Regions from separate parts of the Segeticoccus rhizosphaerae genome, predicted to be linked through region 2. Evidence: riboswitches for the same ligand, from Rfam matches in the RefSeq annotation. Region 2 holds a riboswitch; each other region holds the start of a gene.
What was found. A riboswitch is a leader RNA that binds a small molecule or an ion and turns the genes downstream of it on or off. The one in region 2 is predicted to bind S-adenosylmethionine.
Positions count from the first base shown of each region.

Region 1: another riboswitch for S-adenosylmethionine. It lies ahead of FCN22_RS03380 (bifunctional o-acetylhomoserine/o-acetylserine sulfhydrylase); the one in region 2 lies ahead of FCN22_RS10485 (aminotransferase class V-fold PLP-dependent enzyme).
Region 3: another riboswitch for S-adenosylmethionine. It lies ahead of FCN22_RS07080 (OsmC family protein); the one in region 2 lies ahead of FCN22_RS10485 (aminotransferase class V-fold PLP-dependent enzyme).

Region 1 covers NZ_SWMA01000003.1:106,688-111,053, reverse strand. Annotated here, with positions in the region: gene hrpA (ATP-dependent RNA helicase HrpA) at 1-708, opposite strand, end outside; gene FCN22_RS03380 (bifunctional o-acetylhomoserine/o-acetylserine sulfhydrylase) at 848-2,173, opposite strand; SAM riboswitch class IV at 2,270-2,385, opposite strand; gene FCN22_RS03375 (sirohydrochlorin chelatase) at 2,433-3,200, opposite strand; gene cobA (uroporphyrinogen-III C-methyltransferase) at 3,197-3,970, opposite strand; gene FCN22_RS03365 (phosphoadenylyl-sulfate reductase) at 3,967-4,366, opposite strand, start outside.
Region 2 covers NZ_SWMA01000012.1:67,210-71,575, forward strand. Annotated here, with positions in the region: gene FCN22_RS10480 (MFS transporter) at 1-422, opposite strand, end outside; gene FCN22_RS10485 (aminotransferase class V-fold PLP-dependent enzyme) at 580-2,109, opposite strand; SAM riboswitch class IV at 2,161-2,274, opposite strand; gene FCN22_RS21885 (hypothetical protein) at 2,461-2,640, opposite strand; gene FCN22_RS10490 (DNA translocase FtsK) at 2,633-4,366, shown strand, end outside.
Region 3 covers NZ_SWMA01000006.1:121,220-125,585, reverse strand. Annotated here, with positions in the region: gene FCN22_RS07090 (alpha-ketoacid dehydrogenase subunit beta) at 1-210, shown strand, start outside; gene FCN22_RS07085 (dihydrolipoamide acetyltransferase family protein) at 221-1,588, shown strand; gene FCN22_RS07080 (OsmC family protein) at 1,693-2,175, opposite strand; SAM riboswitch class I at 2,385-2,515, opposite strand; gene FCN22_RS07075 (CsbD family protein) at 2,666-2,839, opposite strand; gene FCN22_RS07070 (peroxidase-related enzyme) at 2,952-3,530, shown strand; gene FCN22_RS07065 (MFS transporter) at 3,616-4,366, shown strand, end outside.

The DNA of each region.
Region 1 (4,366 bases), on a different contig from region 2:
CGGTGCAGGTCTGCCGTCGACTGCGAAGTGCTCGGCGAAGCGCTGCGGGTCGATGGTGGCCGAGGTGATGATCACCTTGAGGTCCGGCCGGCGCGGCAGCAGCTGCCGGAGGTAGCCGAGGATGAAGTCGATGTTGAGGCTGCGTTCGTGCGCCTCGTCGATGATGATCGTGTCGTAGCGGCGCAGCTCGCGGTCGCGCTGCATCTCCGACAGCAGGATGCCGTCGGTCATCACCTTGACCAGGGTGTCGCGCTGGGAGTGGTCGGTGAAGCGGACCTGGTAGCCCACCGCCGTGCCGAGGTCGGTGCGGGTCTCCTCGGCGATCCGCTCCGCCACCGACCGGGCGGCGATCCGGCGCGGCTGGGTGTGGCCGATCAGGCCCTCGACCCCGCGGCCGAGCTCGAGGCAGATCTTGGGGATCTGCGTCGTCTTGCCCGACCCCGTCTCGCCGGCGATGACCACCACCTGGTGGTCACGGATGGCCGTCGCGATGTCGTCCTTGCGGGCGACGACCGGCAGGTCCTCGGGGTAGCGCAGGGGGGCAAGGGCCGCCAGCGCAGCCGCGCGCCGCTCGATCCGGGCCGCTCGCTGGTCTGAGGTCTCCCGCGGTCGGCGACCGCCTCCATCGTGCTGCGCACGACCGCCGTGCGAGCGGCGCCGCCCGGGGTTCCGGGCACGCGAGGACGACCGCGTGCGCTCGGAGGACATGGTGGCAAGGATAGGTGCCCCGTCCCGCTGCGCTCACCCCGATATGCGCGCGGTCCGGTGGAGTCACCGCCGTTGTTGCGGCGAGAGCGCGCACTCGACGTCGCGCTCTCGCCGCAACGAGCGGGAGGGCAAGGTGCGGTCAGGAGGTCTTGGCCGCGGCGAAGCCCTGCTCGAGGTCGGCCAGGATGTCGTCGATGTGCTCGATGCCCACGGCGAGGCGCACCAGGCCCGGCGTCACGCCTGCCGCGAGACGGTCCTTGTCATCGCCCTGGGAGTGGGTGGTCGAGGCGGGGTGGATGACCAGCGAGCGCACATCCCCCAGGTTGGCGACGTGGCTGTGCAGGGTCAGCCCCTCGACGAACGCCCGGCCGGCCTCCAGGCCACCCGCGATCTCGAAGGCGAGCACCGCGCCGGCGCCCTTCGGCGTGTACTTCTGCGCCGCCGCGTGGAACTCGTTGTCCGGCAGCGACGCGTAGCGCACCGACTCCACCTGCGGGTGCTGGGCGAGGAACTGCGCGACCTTCTGGGCGTTCTCGACGTGCCGCTCGATCCGCAGGCTCAACGTCTCCAGCCCCTGGGCGATGAGGAACGCGTTGAACGGGGCCGGCGCCGAGCCGAGGTCGCGCAGCAGCTGCACGCGGGCCTTGAGGATGAAGGCGAGGTTGGCGCCGAACTGGCTGCCGACACCGAGGTCGCGGGCGTAGACGAGGCCGTGGTAGCTCTCGTCCGGCTGGTTGTAGTTCGGGAACCGCTCCGGGTCCTGGGCGAAGTCGAAGGTGCCGCCGTCCACGATGGCGCCGGCGATCACCGTCCCGTGCCCGGACAGGTACTTCGTCACGGAGTGGACGACGATGTCGGCACCCCACTCCAGCGGTCGCAGCAGGTAGGGGGTGGCGATCGTGTTGTCGACCACCAGCGGCACGCCGACCTCGTGGGCGACCGCTGCGATGTTCTCGATGTCGAGGACCTCGCCCTTGGGGTTGGCGATGGTCTCGCCGAAGAAGAGCTTGGTGTTGGGCCGCACCGCCGCGCGCCACGACTCCGGGTCGGTGGAGTCCTCCACGAAGGTGGTCTCCACACCAAGCTTGGCCAGGCTGTACTTCAGCAGGTTGTAGGTCCCGCCGTAGAGGTTGGGGCTGGCCACCACGTGGTCGCCCGCCTCGGCGATGTTGAGTACCGCGAAGGTGGAGGCGGCCTGGCCGGACGACAGCAGCAGGGCACCCACGCCGCCCTCGAGGCTGGCGATGCGCTTCTCGACGACGTCGCTCGTCGGGTTCTGCAGCCGGGTGTAGATGTTGCCGAGCTCCTTCAGGGCGAACAGGTCGGCTGCCTCCTGGGTGTCCCGGAAGACGTAGGAGGTGGTCTGGTAGATCGGGAGGGCCCGTGACCGGGTGTCCTCGTCGATCTCCTGGCCGGCGTGGATCTGGCGCGTCTCGAAGGACCAGTTGGGGGTGGTGTCAGTCATCGCTGTGGCCTTGCCTTTCGTGCGTTGTCGTCCAGGGAACGCACGCGCCCGCGCCGGTGGCGCGCCACGTGCGGTGCGGGGTGGCAGCGAACTGGTCTCCCGCGCTTGCACGACGTCGGGCGACGCCGTGCCAGGTCCTCACCCGGGGCACCCCACCGCGGTGGAGGGTTGCCGGTCAGCGAGCCGGGGCCGTTGCGCTGACACTCATGACCTGTCGTCAGGATAGCGGCGCGTCCACGGGCTGGATGGCGCGTCTCACTCATCGGACACCTGCGAGGTATGCCGCCCGGTCGCCGGCGTGGGCCGGCCGGCGGGTGAGTGCTGGCGGCGCGGCCGACCGGAAGCGGCGCACCACCAGGTCCACCAGCAGCGGGTGGGCGCCGATCGGCTCGCCGATCAGGTCGGCGCCGCTGCCGTCCAGTCGCGCTTGGAACACCCCGGGTGCGAGCAGGTATGACGCGACGCCCACCGTCGCCGCTCCCCGGCCCCGCAGGGCCGTGACGGCGTCGGCCACGGTCGGCGCGGCGGAGGCGGCGAAACCGACCGCCACGGGCGTGCCGAGGAGGCGGCGCAGGCGGTCGGCCGCGTGGTGCACCTCGTCGCGGGCCCGGGGATCGGTCGAGCCGGCCGCCGCGAGCACCGTCGCTCGGGGCACCGGCCCCGCAGCCGCGAGCCGATCGGCCACGGCCTGCAGCACCGCGTCGGCCGGTCCCAGGCAGGGCGTCACCGTGGCCAGGCCGCCGGTCGCCGCCACCGCGCGGGGCACGTCCACCCGCACGTGGTGACCCGCACTGAGGAAGATCGGCACCACGACGCACTCCGGCGTCTTCGCCAGCGCGTCGGAGAGGTGGGGACGAATCACGTCGATGTAGGACAGCCGGACGGCGACGCCGGGCAGCCGGTGGCCCACCCGCTGCCGCACCCGCTCGAGGACCTCCTGCCCCTGCGCGTCCCGGGTGCCGTGCGCCACCAGGAGCAGCTCCCGTGCCGCCGGTCCGTGTCGACTGTGCCGAGCAATGGTGTTCATGAGGTGACGCCCGCTTGCACGGCGGCCCCGGACCAGTGCGGGCTGAGCGTCACGACATCCCCCACCACCACGACGGCGGGCGAGCGCACCCGGGCGAGCGCCGCCACGTCGGCGATCGAGTCCAGCGTGCCCGTCGTGACCCGGTGGCGCGGGCCGAAGGCGTCCTCGACCACCGCGACCGGGCAGGCCGGGTCGCGGCCGGCAGCCATCATCAGGGCCGCGTTGCGCCGCAGGGTCGACACCCCCATGAGCACGAGAATCGTGTGGTCACGCCCCGTCGGCAGGTCGGGGACGTCCTCGTGCCCGGTCACGACGGTGAAGGCCCGCGCCAGGCCGCGATGGGTGACCGGGATGCCGACGGAGGCGGGAACGGCCAGGGCACTGGTGATCCCTGGGACGACCTCGACGGGGACGCCCTCCTGCTCACACGCCATACGCTCCTCGACGCCACGGCCGAGCACGTAGGGGTCGCCGCCCTTGAGGCGGACGACTCCCCTGCCGGCCGACGCCCGGTCGAGCAGCACCGCGTTGATCGCCTCCTGCGAGAAGGGGTGGTGCCCGGGCGTCTTGCCCACGTCGACGATCTCGACGTCGGCACCGAGGCCGTCCAGCACGCCACGGGGCGCGAGCCGGTCGACCACGACGACGTCGGCACGCTGCAGCAGCTCGACACCACGGGCCGTGATCAATCCGTCGTCACCGGGGCCGCCGCCCACGAGCGCCACCCAGCCGCCGGTCGGGCGGGCACCCCGTGCGTCGTCGGCGTTCACCGGTGGATCCCGCACTCGGTCTTGGCCAGACCGGCCCAGCGGCCCGACCGCGGGTCCTCGCCGGGCTCCACGCGGATGGTGCACGGCGCGCAGCCGATCGACGGGTAGCCCTCTGCCAGCAGGGGGTTCATCGGCACGCCGTGCTCGTCGGCGTAGTCGAGGAGGTCGTCGAACGTCCACGCCGCGAGCGGGTTGACCTTGACCAGGCCGTGCCGGGCGTCCCAGGCCACCTTCGGGCTGCCCAGCCGGGTCGGGGCCTCGTCGCGGCGAATGCCGCTGACCCACGCCTCGTAACCCGCAAGCTCCCGGGCGAGCGGCTCGACCTTGCGCATCCGGCAGCATGCCTCGGGGTCGTGGTCATACAGCCGCGCGCCGTGGACGACGTCCTGCTCGGCC
Region 2 (4,366 bases):
CTCGCGATGACGATCTGCACCAGCGCGGTGAGGCCGCCCATGCCGACGCCCTGCAGCAGCCGAGCGCCGATCAGCGCGCCCATGTCGGGGGCGATCCCGGCGATGACCGAACCGGCCATGAAGATGACCAGGGTCAGCTGGGTCAGCAGCTTCTTGCTGAACAGGTCGGCGAGCTTGCCCCAGATCGGCGTGGTCGCGGTCATCGCGAGCAGCGAGGCAACCACCACCCAGGTGTAGCCCGCCTCGCTGCCGTGCAGGTCGGCCACGATCCGGGGGAGCGCGGTCGACACCACGGTCGAGGACAACATGGCGACGAACATGGCCAGCAGTAGGCCGGAGAGGGCGTAGAGGACCTCCCGGTGGCTCATCGGCACGGAGGCGCCGGGCGGCCGGGTGGGTGGGGCTTGGGTGGTGGTACTCATGCAGCGGTTCCTCGAGGAGTGGTCAAGCACGTTGGTTGCCGTCGGCAACAATATACAAGTTGCTTGCTGCATGCAAATAAAAAGCCGTTTCCCTCGTTGCTGGCGATCGGCGTCACATATGACGCCGATCGCCAGCAACAGTGGGTGGTCTAGGGGGTCACCAGGGGCGAGGCAGGGTGAGGTCGCGTGGGTCCGCGACCGGCGTCCACCCCTCGGCGGTCAGCTCGTAGTCGAACTCCGGGCCGTCCGCGGCGATCGAGGCGACCGCTGCCACCAGCCGCTGCACGTGTTCCCGCGTCGTCGCCAGGCCGAGACTGGCGCGCACAGCGGTCGGCGGAGCGTCAGGGCCGGCGTCCCCGAGCAGCTCGTCGACGAGCGGGTGTGCGCAGAACCGGCCGTCCCGCACGCCGATGCCGTGCTCCGCCGACAGGGCCGCCGAGACCAGGGCGCTGTCCACGCCGTCGATGGTGAACGCCACGACGCCGACGCGGGGGTGATCGTCGCCGAAGACGGAGTAGGTCCGTACCCCGGCGATGCCGCCCAGCCCGGCCTGCAGCGCGGCGGCCAGCTCGGCCTCATGCGCCTCGACCACGTCCCGCTCGCGGCGCAGCGTGGCGCATGCGGCCGCCAGCGCGACCGCGCCGAGCACGTTGGGAGTGCCGCCCTCGTGCCGTGCGGGCCCCTCGTGCCAGACCACCCCGCCCGGGGTGACGGCCGCGGTGGCGCCGCCACCACGCAGGTAGGGGGCGGCCGAGTCCAGCCAGTCGGCGCGCCCCACCAGGGCGCCCGAGCCGTAGGGCGCGTAGAGCTTGTGGCCGGACAGTGCCAGGTAGTCGACGTCGAGGGCTGTGAGGTCGACCCGGCGGTGGGGCGCCAGCTGCGCGGCGTCGAGGGCCACGCGCGCGTCATACCTGCGGGCGACCGTGACCAGCTCCTCGACGGGCCACAGCTCGCCGGTGACGTTGGAGGCGCCGGTGACGACGACGAGTCGCGGCCTGCCGTCGTCGGACTCGGCCAGCGCCCCGTCGAGCAGGGCGACGGCGTCCGCGGCGCTCGCGGGCACCGGCAGCCGCACGGTCCGCGAGGAGGGCCAGGGCAGCAACGCGGCGTGGTGCTCCGACTCGAAGACGAAGGTCGTCGTGCGCGAGGGCAGGCACCGCGCCAGCAGGTTGAGGGCGTCCGTGGTGTTGCGGGTGAACACCACCTCGTCGCCGGGCCGCGCGCCCACGAACTCGGCCACCTCCTCGCGCGCCGCCTCGAACCACCCGGTCGTGATCCGCGAGGTGTAGCCGGTGCCGCGGTGCACCGAGGAGTAGGTGCGCAGGGCGGTGTCCACGGCGTGCTTGACCGACTCGAGCGCGGGTGTCGACGCGGCGTGGTCGAAGTTGGCGTAGTCGACGACCGTGCGGTGCAGCGTGGGCACGCCGAGGTTCTCTGCGACGGTGCGGGGTGGGGCCAGGACCGCCGGTGCCTGGGGACGGGCGCTCTCACGACCCTGCGGAGTCGAGGGTGAGGACCGCTCCGCGGGCGCAGGTCCGGTGGGTGGGATCGGCACGGAGCGCAGCCGATGGGGTGGCTCAGGCGCCGGTCGGCTGCCCGCTCCGGGCATAGCGGGCACCGGAGGCACCGCCCAGCCGTAGGTGGGCGGCGTATCGGCGGTGCGGCGGGTCAGGCTCGCGATCGACATACGGGCTGCTCCTGTCGGTCCAGTGTTTGGGTCGGACCTGCGACGGGCGCCGGTCCGCGCTTGCCGCCTGCTGGTGCAGGACGGCCGGGTCGTCACCCGGAGCACCCCACCGCGGAGGAGGGTTGCCGACCAGCGAGCCGGGGCTTGACGCTGGCACTCATGACCTGTGCAGGAAACTACCGCTTCGGGGGCCGCGGTGCCCACCACCTGAGCGGTCATCTCAGATGTCGAGACGTTCAGGCACGGGAAGGGCCCATCCGACGCTTGCCGGGTCCGACCGGTGACCTGTGGTGCGCGTGTGACACGTGATCCGAGGGTGACTATCGCGTAGCCTGCGACAGTGGCGACACGTCAGTCCTCCTCCACGGCCCGCTCGAAGTCCTCGAGTCGCCGCACCTCGTCGCGCCCGGCCGCCGGGCGCCCGAGCACGCGCAAGACCCCGGCCCGGGCCTCGGCCAAGGGCCGGTCGAGAGCCAGGGGTGGCGGCCTGCCGCTGCCGTTGCGTGCCGTCCGAGGCACCTGGATGGGCATGGCGCACGTCGCGGGCGGCGCGGTCCGCCGGGTCGGCACGAGCGCGCGCGACCTCGAGCCGGAGCACCGTCGCGACGGGATCGGCTTCGCCCTCATCGGGCTGGCGGTCGTGGTCGCGGCCCGCGAGTGGTGGGGTCTGACAGGAGTCGTCGGCGACATCATCCACGCGATCGTCGCGGGCACCTTCGGACGCGTCGCGTTTGCCCTGCCGATCGCCCTGCTGCTGCTCGGCCTTCGCCTGCTGCGCGCGCCCGGCGACGCCACGTCCAACAACCGCGTGACCATCGGCACGACCGCCCTGGCCTTCGCCACCTGCGGGCTGGTGCACATCGCCCAGGGCCTGCCCAGTCCGCCCGACGGGGCTGCCGCCATGCGCGACGCGGGCGGCATCATCGGCTGGCTGGCCTCGAGCCCCGTGGCCGCCGCCGTGCACACGTGGGGCGCCGTCGTGCTGCTCTGCCTGCTCGGTCTTTTCGGCATCCTCGTCATCACCGCCACCCCCGTGCACCAGATCCCGGCTCGGCTGCGTGAGGCCCGCGACCGGCTCTTCCACCACCCGGGGACCCAGGCATCCGACGAGACGGCACACCCCGAGGGCGAGGAGCAGCCCGCGCCCAAGCGTCGCTCGCGCCGCCGGGCCGACCCCGACCTGGTGGGCGGCCCCGAGGGATTCGTCGGCGACGAGGCGTTCGAGCAGGCCGCGGTGGTCGACGCCGACGGCAACGCCGTGGGCGACTCGCGGGGCAAGGGCCCCCGCCCCGGGGAGAAGCGACCCACCGCGCCCGGCGTGCTGGCGCCGAGTGCTGCCGATCCCCCGCCCTCGACCGATGCCACCGACCCTCCCGGCCCGGGCCAGGTCCACGACAAGGGCGGCCTCGAGGCGCCCCCGACGACCCCGCTGCCGCAGCGGGTGGAGCAGCTGGCGCTGGCCGGGGACGTCACCTACACGCTGCCCGACAACACCTTGCTGACCGCCGGCCCGCCGCACAAGAAGCGGTCGGCCGTCAACGACCACGTGGTGGAGGCACTCACCGGGGTCCTCGACCAGTTCGACATCGACGCCCAGGTGACCGGCTTCATGCGCGGCCCGACCGTGACTCGCTACGAGGTCGAGCTCGGTCGCGGCACCAAGGTCGAGCGGGTCACGGCGCTGTCCAGGAACATCGCGTATGCCGTGGCGTCGGCCGACGTGCGCATCCTCAGCCCGATCCCGGGCAAGTCCGCGATCGGCGTCGAGATCCCCAACACCGACCGCGAGACGGTCAGTCTCGGTGACGTGCTGCGCAGCCAGGTCGCCCGGGCCAACGAGCACCCCATGGTCATGGGGGTCGGCAAGGACGTCGAGGGCGGCTACGTCATCGCCAACCTGGCGAAGATGCCGCACCTGCTGGTGGCCGGAGCCACCGGCGCGGGCAAGTCGAGCTTCGTCAACTCGATGATCACCTCGATCCTGATGCGGGCCACGCCCGACGAGGTCCGGATGGTCCTGGTCGACCCCAAGCGCGTGGAACTGACCGGCTACGAGGGCATCCCGCACCTGATCACGCCGATCATCACCAACCCCAAGAAGGCCGCCGAGGCCCTGCAGTGGGTCGTCCGGGAGATGGACACGCGGTATGACGACCTGTCCGCCTTCGGCTACAAGCACATCGACGACTTCAACAAGGCGGTCCGCACCGGCAAGCTGAAGACCCCGCCCGGTTCCGAGCGGGTGCTGCAGGCCTAC
Region 3 (4,366 bases), on a different contig from region 2:
GACTGGCTGACCTACGGGGTGGGCGCGGAGATCGCCGCGACCATCCAGGAGGGAGCCTTCGACCGGCTCGACGCGCCGGTGCGGCGCGTGGCTGCTGCGGAGGTCCCCCTCCCCTACGCCAAGCCCCTGGAGAATGCTGCCCTGCCGACCGCCCAGGACCTGACGAAGGTCGTGGGCGAGGTCCTCGACGCGACCAGGTTCACCCGCTAGGAGAGATCACATGCCTGACGTGCTCATGCCTCGCCTGTCCGACACGATGACCGAGGGCGTCGTCTCGCAGTGGCTCATGTCCGAGGGCGACGAGGTCCACCGCGGCGACGTCCTCGCCGAGATCGAGACCGACAAGGCCACCATGGACCTGGAGGCCTACGACACCGGCACGCTGACACGGATCATCGCCCAGGCCGGCTCCACCGTGCCGATCGGCGAGCCCCTGGCGGTCATCGGTGAGCCGGGCGCGGTCAGTTCCTCCGGATCCGGGGACGATCAGCAGGCCACCGGCGGCGAGAGCGAATCCGACGCCAGCGGAGCGAATTCCGAGGCGGCCAGGTCGGAGGACGCCGAGACCCAGGCCGGACAGGAGGCGGCGTCCGCCTCGACCGAGTCACAGGCCCCGCCATCGGCGGAGCCGACCGGCCGACAGGGTGCCCCGGCGGCCACGCGCACGCCAGCCGACCAGATCCGTGCGACGCCGCTGGTGCGCTCCCTGGCTCGTGAACGCGGCATCGACCTCACCACCGTTCGGGGGTCCGGCCCCGGCGGCCGGATCGTCAGGGCCGACCTGGACACGGTCCTCACCGGTCAGGGGGCTGGCGAGGACGCCACCGCACCGGCACCTGCGACGTCGACGCCTGCACCCTCCGCACCCTCTACACCCTCCGGGCCTGCCCCCACCGCTGGCCCCGACGACGAGACGGTGCCCCTCAGCCAGATGCGTCGCGTCACCGCACAGCGGCTGACCGAGAGCGCCGCCGCGCCACACTTCCACCTAACCATGCCGGTCGACCTGACCGCCCTGCTCGCCTTCCGCAAACAGCTCAACGAGCAGCTCACCGACGACGGGGTCCGGGTCAGCGTGACCGACCTGCTGGTGCGTGCGTGCGCAGTGGCCCTGCGATCCCACCCGGAGGTCAACGCTGCGTGGGCCGGCGACCACATCATCCGGCGGGGTCACGTCAACGTGGGCATCGCGGTCGCCATCGAGGACGGTCTCATCGTCCCGGTCGTCACGGATGCGGACCGCAAGACGCTCCGGGAGATCGCCGAAGAGGCGCACGACCTCGGGGACCGCGCCCGTGCCGGCAAGCTCAAGCTCGACGAGTTCACCGGTGGCACCTTCACGGTGAGCAACCTTGGGATGTTCGGCATCACCGAGTTCACCGCCGTGATCAACCCGCCCGAGGCAGCCATCCTCGCCGTCGGCGCCGGGGCCCCGGCACCGGTGCTGAAGGACGGCGAGCTCAGCACCACCACCATCATGCGATTGAACCTGACCGTCGACCACCGCGTCCTCGACGGCGCCACCGGCGCGAGGTTCCTGCGCGACCTGGTCCGCCTGCTCGAGCAGCCGCTGCGGATCGTCACCTGACGGCCTGCCACGAGGACGATCCGGAGCAGGACCGCAGGGCACCTTCCCGGCCACGACCACGCGTCGCTGCCGGGAAGGCGCCGGTGCGGTGGGCTACGAAGGCTTCAGGCGGTCGCGTAGGTGGAGCGCACGGGGACCGTGCCGGCGAGGCTGTCCAGCACCGGGCAGTGCTTCTCGACCGCGTCGATGAGTTCCTGGTAGCGCTCGGGGCTCTCCGGCCCGGTGAGCTGCACCGAGACGTCGACCGACGAGAACCCGGGTCGCACCTCGTCATCCAGCCCCAAGAAGCCGCGCAGGTCGAGTTCACCGGTCAACGTCACGTCGACGTCGTCCACGGTGATGCCCAGCTGGGCGGCCCAGACCTGGAAGGTGATCACCTGGCAGGAGCCGAGCGCCGCCAGCAGGTGCTCCACGGGGTTCGCGCCGAGGTCCGTGCCGCCGAGGGTGGACGGTTCGTCGATCGTGAAGGCGTGGCGGCCAGCCCGGACGGACACCTCGGTGGGTGTTCCCGACACATGGCTGGCGAGCACCTCGGGGTGGATGAGCTGGGGCTCGTGGGTGGTCGTGGTGGTGGTCGTGGTGGTCATGGTGCCTCTCTCCGGGCAGGGCGACGCAGCGGCATACCGCGTGCCATTCGTGCTGTGAATTGGGGGCGTCACCGACCTGCGTCGGCTCGCGTGGGCCGCAAGGGCGCTCGGGCGGTCAGTGGCGACAACTGCTGCTGGTGACGCGAGAGAGGTCGACGTGGCGTCGACGCGTCAGCAGCAGGGCGATCGTGTGGGACATGATGTGGTCTTCCTCATCTCTCCCGCAGTGCGGGACGGACGTGGCACCTGTCGACCGCTGGCCTCCGGTGGAGGCCGACCAGCATGCGGTCGGGTTGCCGGGGCTTCAGCGGGCCGTTCCCTCTGCCCCTCGGGATGAGCGGTATTCGGTTGTAGCACAGGAGATTACCGACGCACGTAGAGCTCGCGCACTCGATGGCCACAGAATGAGACAGCCGTGCTCCGCGGAGCACGGCTGACCGGGCACAACTCCGCCCGACGTCCCGTGGGTGGGGCGCCGGGCGGGCCGTCGTCACTTGTTGAAGACGTCCTTGACGTCGTCACCGACCTTCTTGACCTTCGCAGAGGTCTGGTCCGTCTGACCCTCGGCCTCGAGCTGCTCGTCGTCGGTGGCCTTACCGGTACCTTCCTTGACCTTGCCCTTCGCGTCTTCCGCAGAGTGCTTCATCTTGTCGCTGAGTCCCATGTCGAGCCTCCTCCTCGGCGTGTCTCGCCTGCCCGCACAGTACCCAGCCGACGCGGTCGTACACCCCTTGTGGGGCGCCGATCTTCGCAGCGGGAAGTGGCACCATCGAGCCATGTCCACACGGTTTCCTCCCGCCCAGCTCTCCGACGTCCCTGACGACATCCGGGAGGCCATCCTCCAGGTGCAGGAGAAGTCGGGCTTCGTCCCCAACGTCTTCCTGCTGCTCGCCCGCCGTCCCGCAGAGTTCCGCGCATTCTTCGCCTACCACGACGCGCTCATGGAGAGAGAGGAATCGCACCTGACCAAGGGCGACCGCGAGATGATCGTGGTCAGCATCTCCGGCATCAACCGGTGCACCTACTGCGTTGTCGCGCACGGTGCGCTGCTGCGGATCTTCGAGAAGAAACCTCTCGTCGCCGACCAGGTCGCGGTCAACCACCACACCGCCGACATCACGCCGAGACAGCACGCGGTGCTCGATTTCGCGCACAAGGTCAACACCCACAGTCACGACGTCGGGGACGCCGACTTCGCGGCCCTGCGCGAACACGGGCTGGACGACGAGGACGCGTGGGACATCGCCGCCATCACCGCGTTCTTCGGGCTGAGCAACCGGGTGGCCAGCGTCACCCGCACGATGCCGAATCCGGAGTTCTACCTCATGGGGCGGGTCCCCCGGGAGAAGAAGTAGCGTCGCCGGCGACGGGGCCCGCCACCGTTGCGGGAGGGCGCAAACTGATTGACCTCAAGTCCGGTTGAGGCTCTACAGTCCCCCTGTGCTGACCGATCCCGCGCTCGCACCGGACCACCCGGTGGACAGAGTGCTCGGCGCACGCTTCCGTTGGATCACCATCGGCATGTGTGCGCTGGTGTTCCTCGCTGCCTTCGAGGCCCTGGCGGTCACCACCGTCATGCCGACCATCAGCCGGGAGCTCGACGGCGCGTCCCTCTACGCACTCGCGTTCGCGGGGCCGCTCGCCGTCGGCGTCATCGGCATGGTGCTCGCGGGAAACTGGTCGGACCGCGCCGGCCCCACTCCCCCGCTGTTCACGGCCGTCGGTCTCTTCGCCACGGGGCTGCTGCTGGCCGGCCTGTCGCACACGATGCCGATGCTGGTGGTGGGACGCCTCGTCCACGGACTGGGTGGGGGCGGCCTGACGGTGGCGCTCTACGTCATGCTCGCGCAGATCTATCCCGCCCGCCTGCATCCGAGCATCTTCGCGGGATTCGCTGCGGCCTGGGTGATTCCCTCGCTCATCGGACCCTTCGCAGCAGGGCTCGTCGCGCAGTACATCGGCTGGCAGTGGGTCTTCCTCGGCGTCATCGTGCTCGTGGTACCCGCGATGATCATGGTGCTCCCTGCCTTGCGCATGGTGGGCCGCCCGGCGCCGGCGACAGACGTCCCGTGGAGCCTCAAGCGCCTGTCCTGGTCGGCCATCGCCGCCGGCGCGGTGCTCGCCGTCGACCTCGTCTCGCCGCTGCCGACCGCCCTGCGGTGGATCTGCACGATGGCTGCGGCCGCGCTGG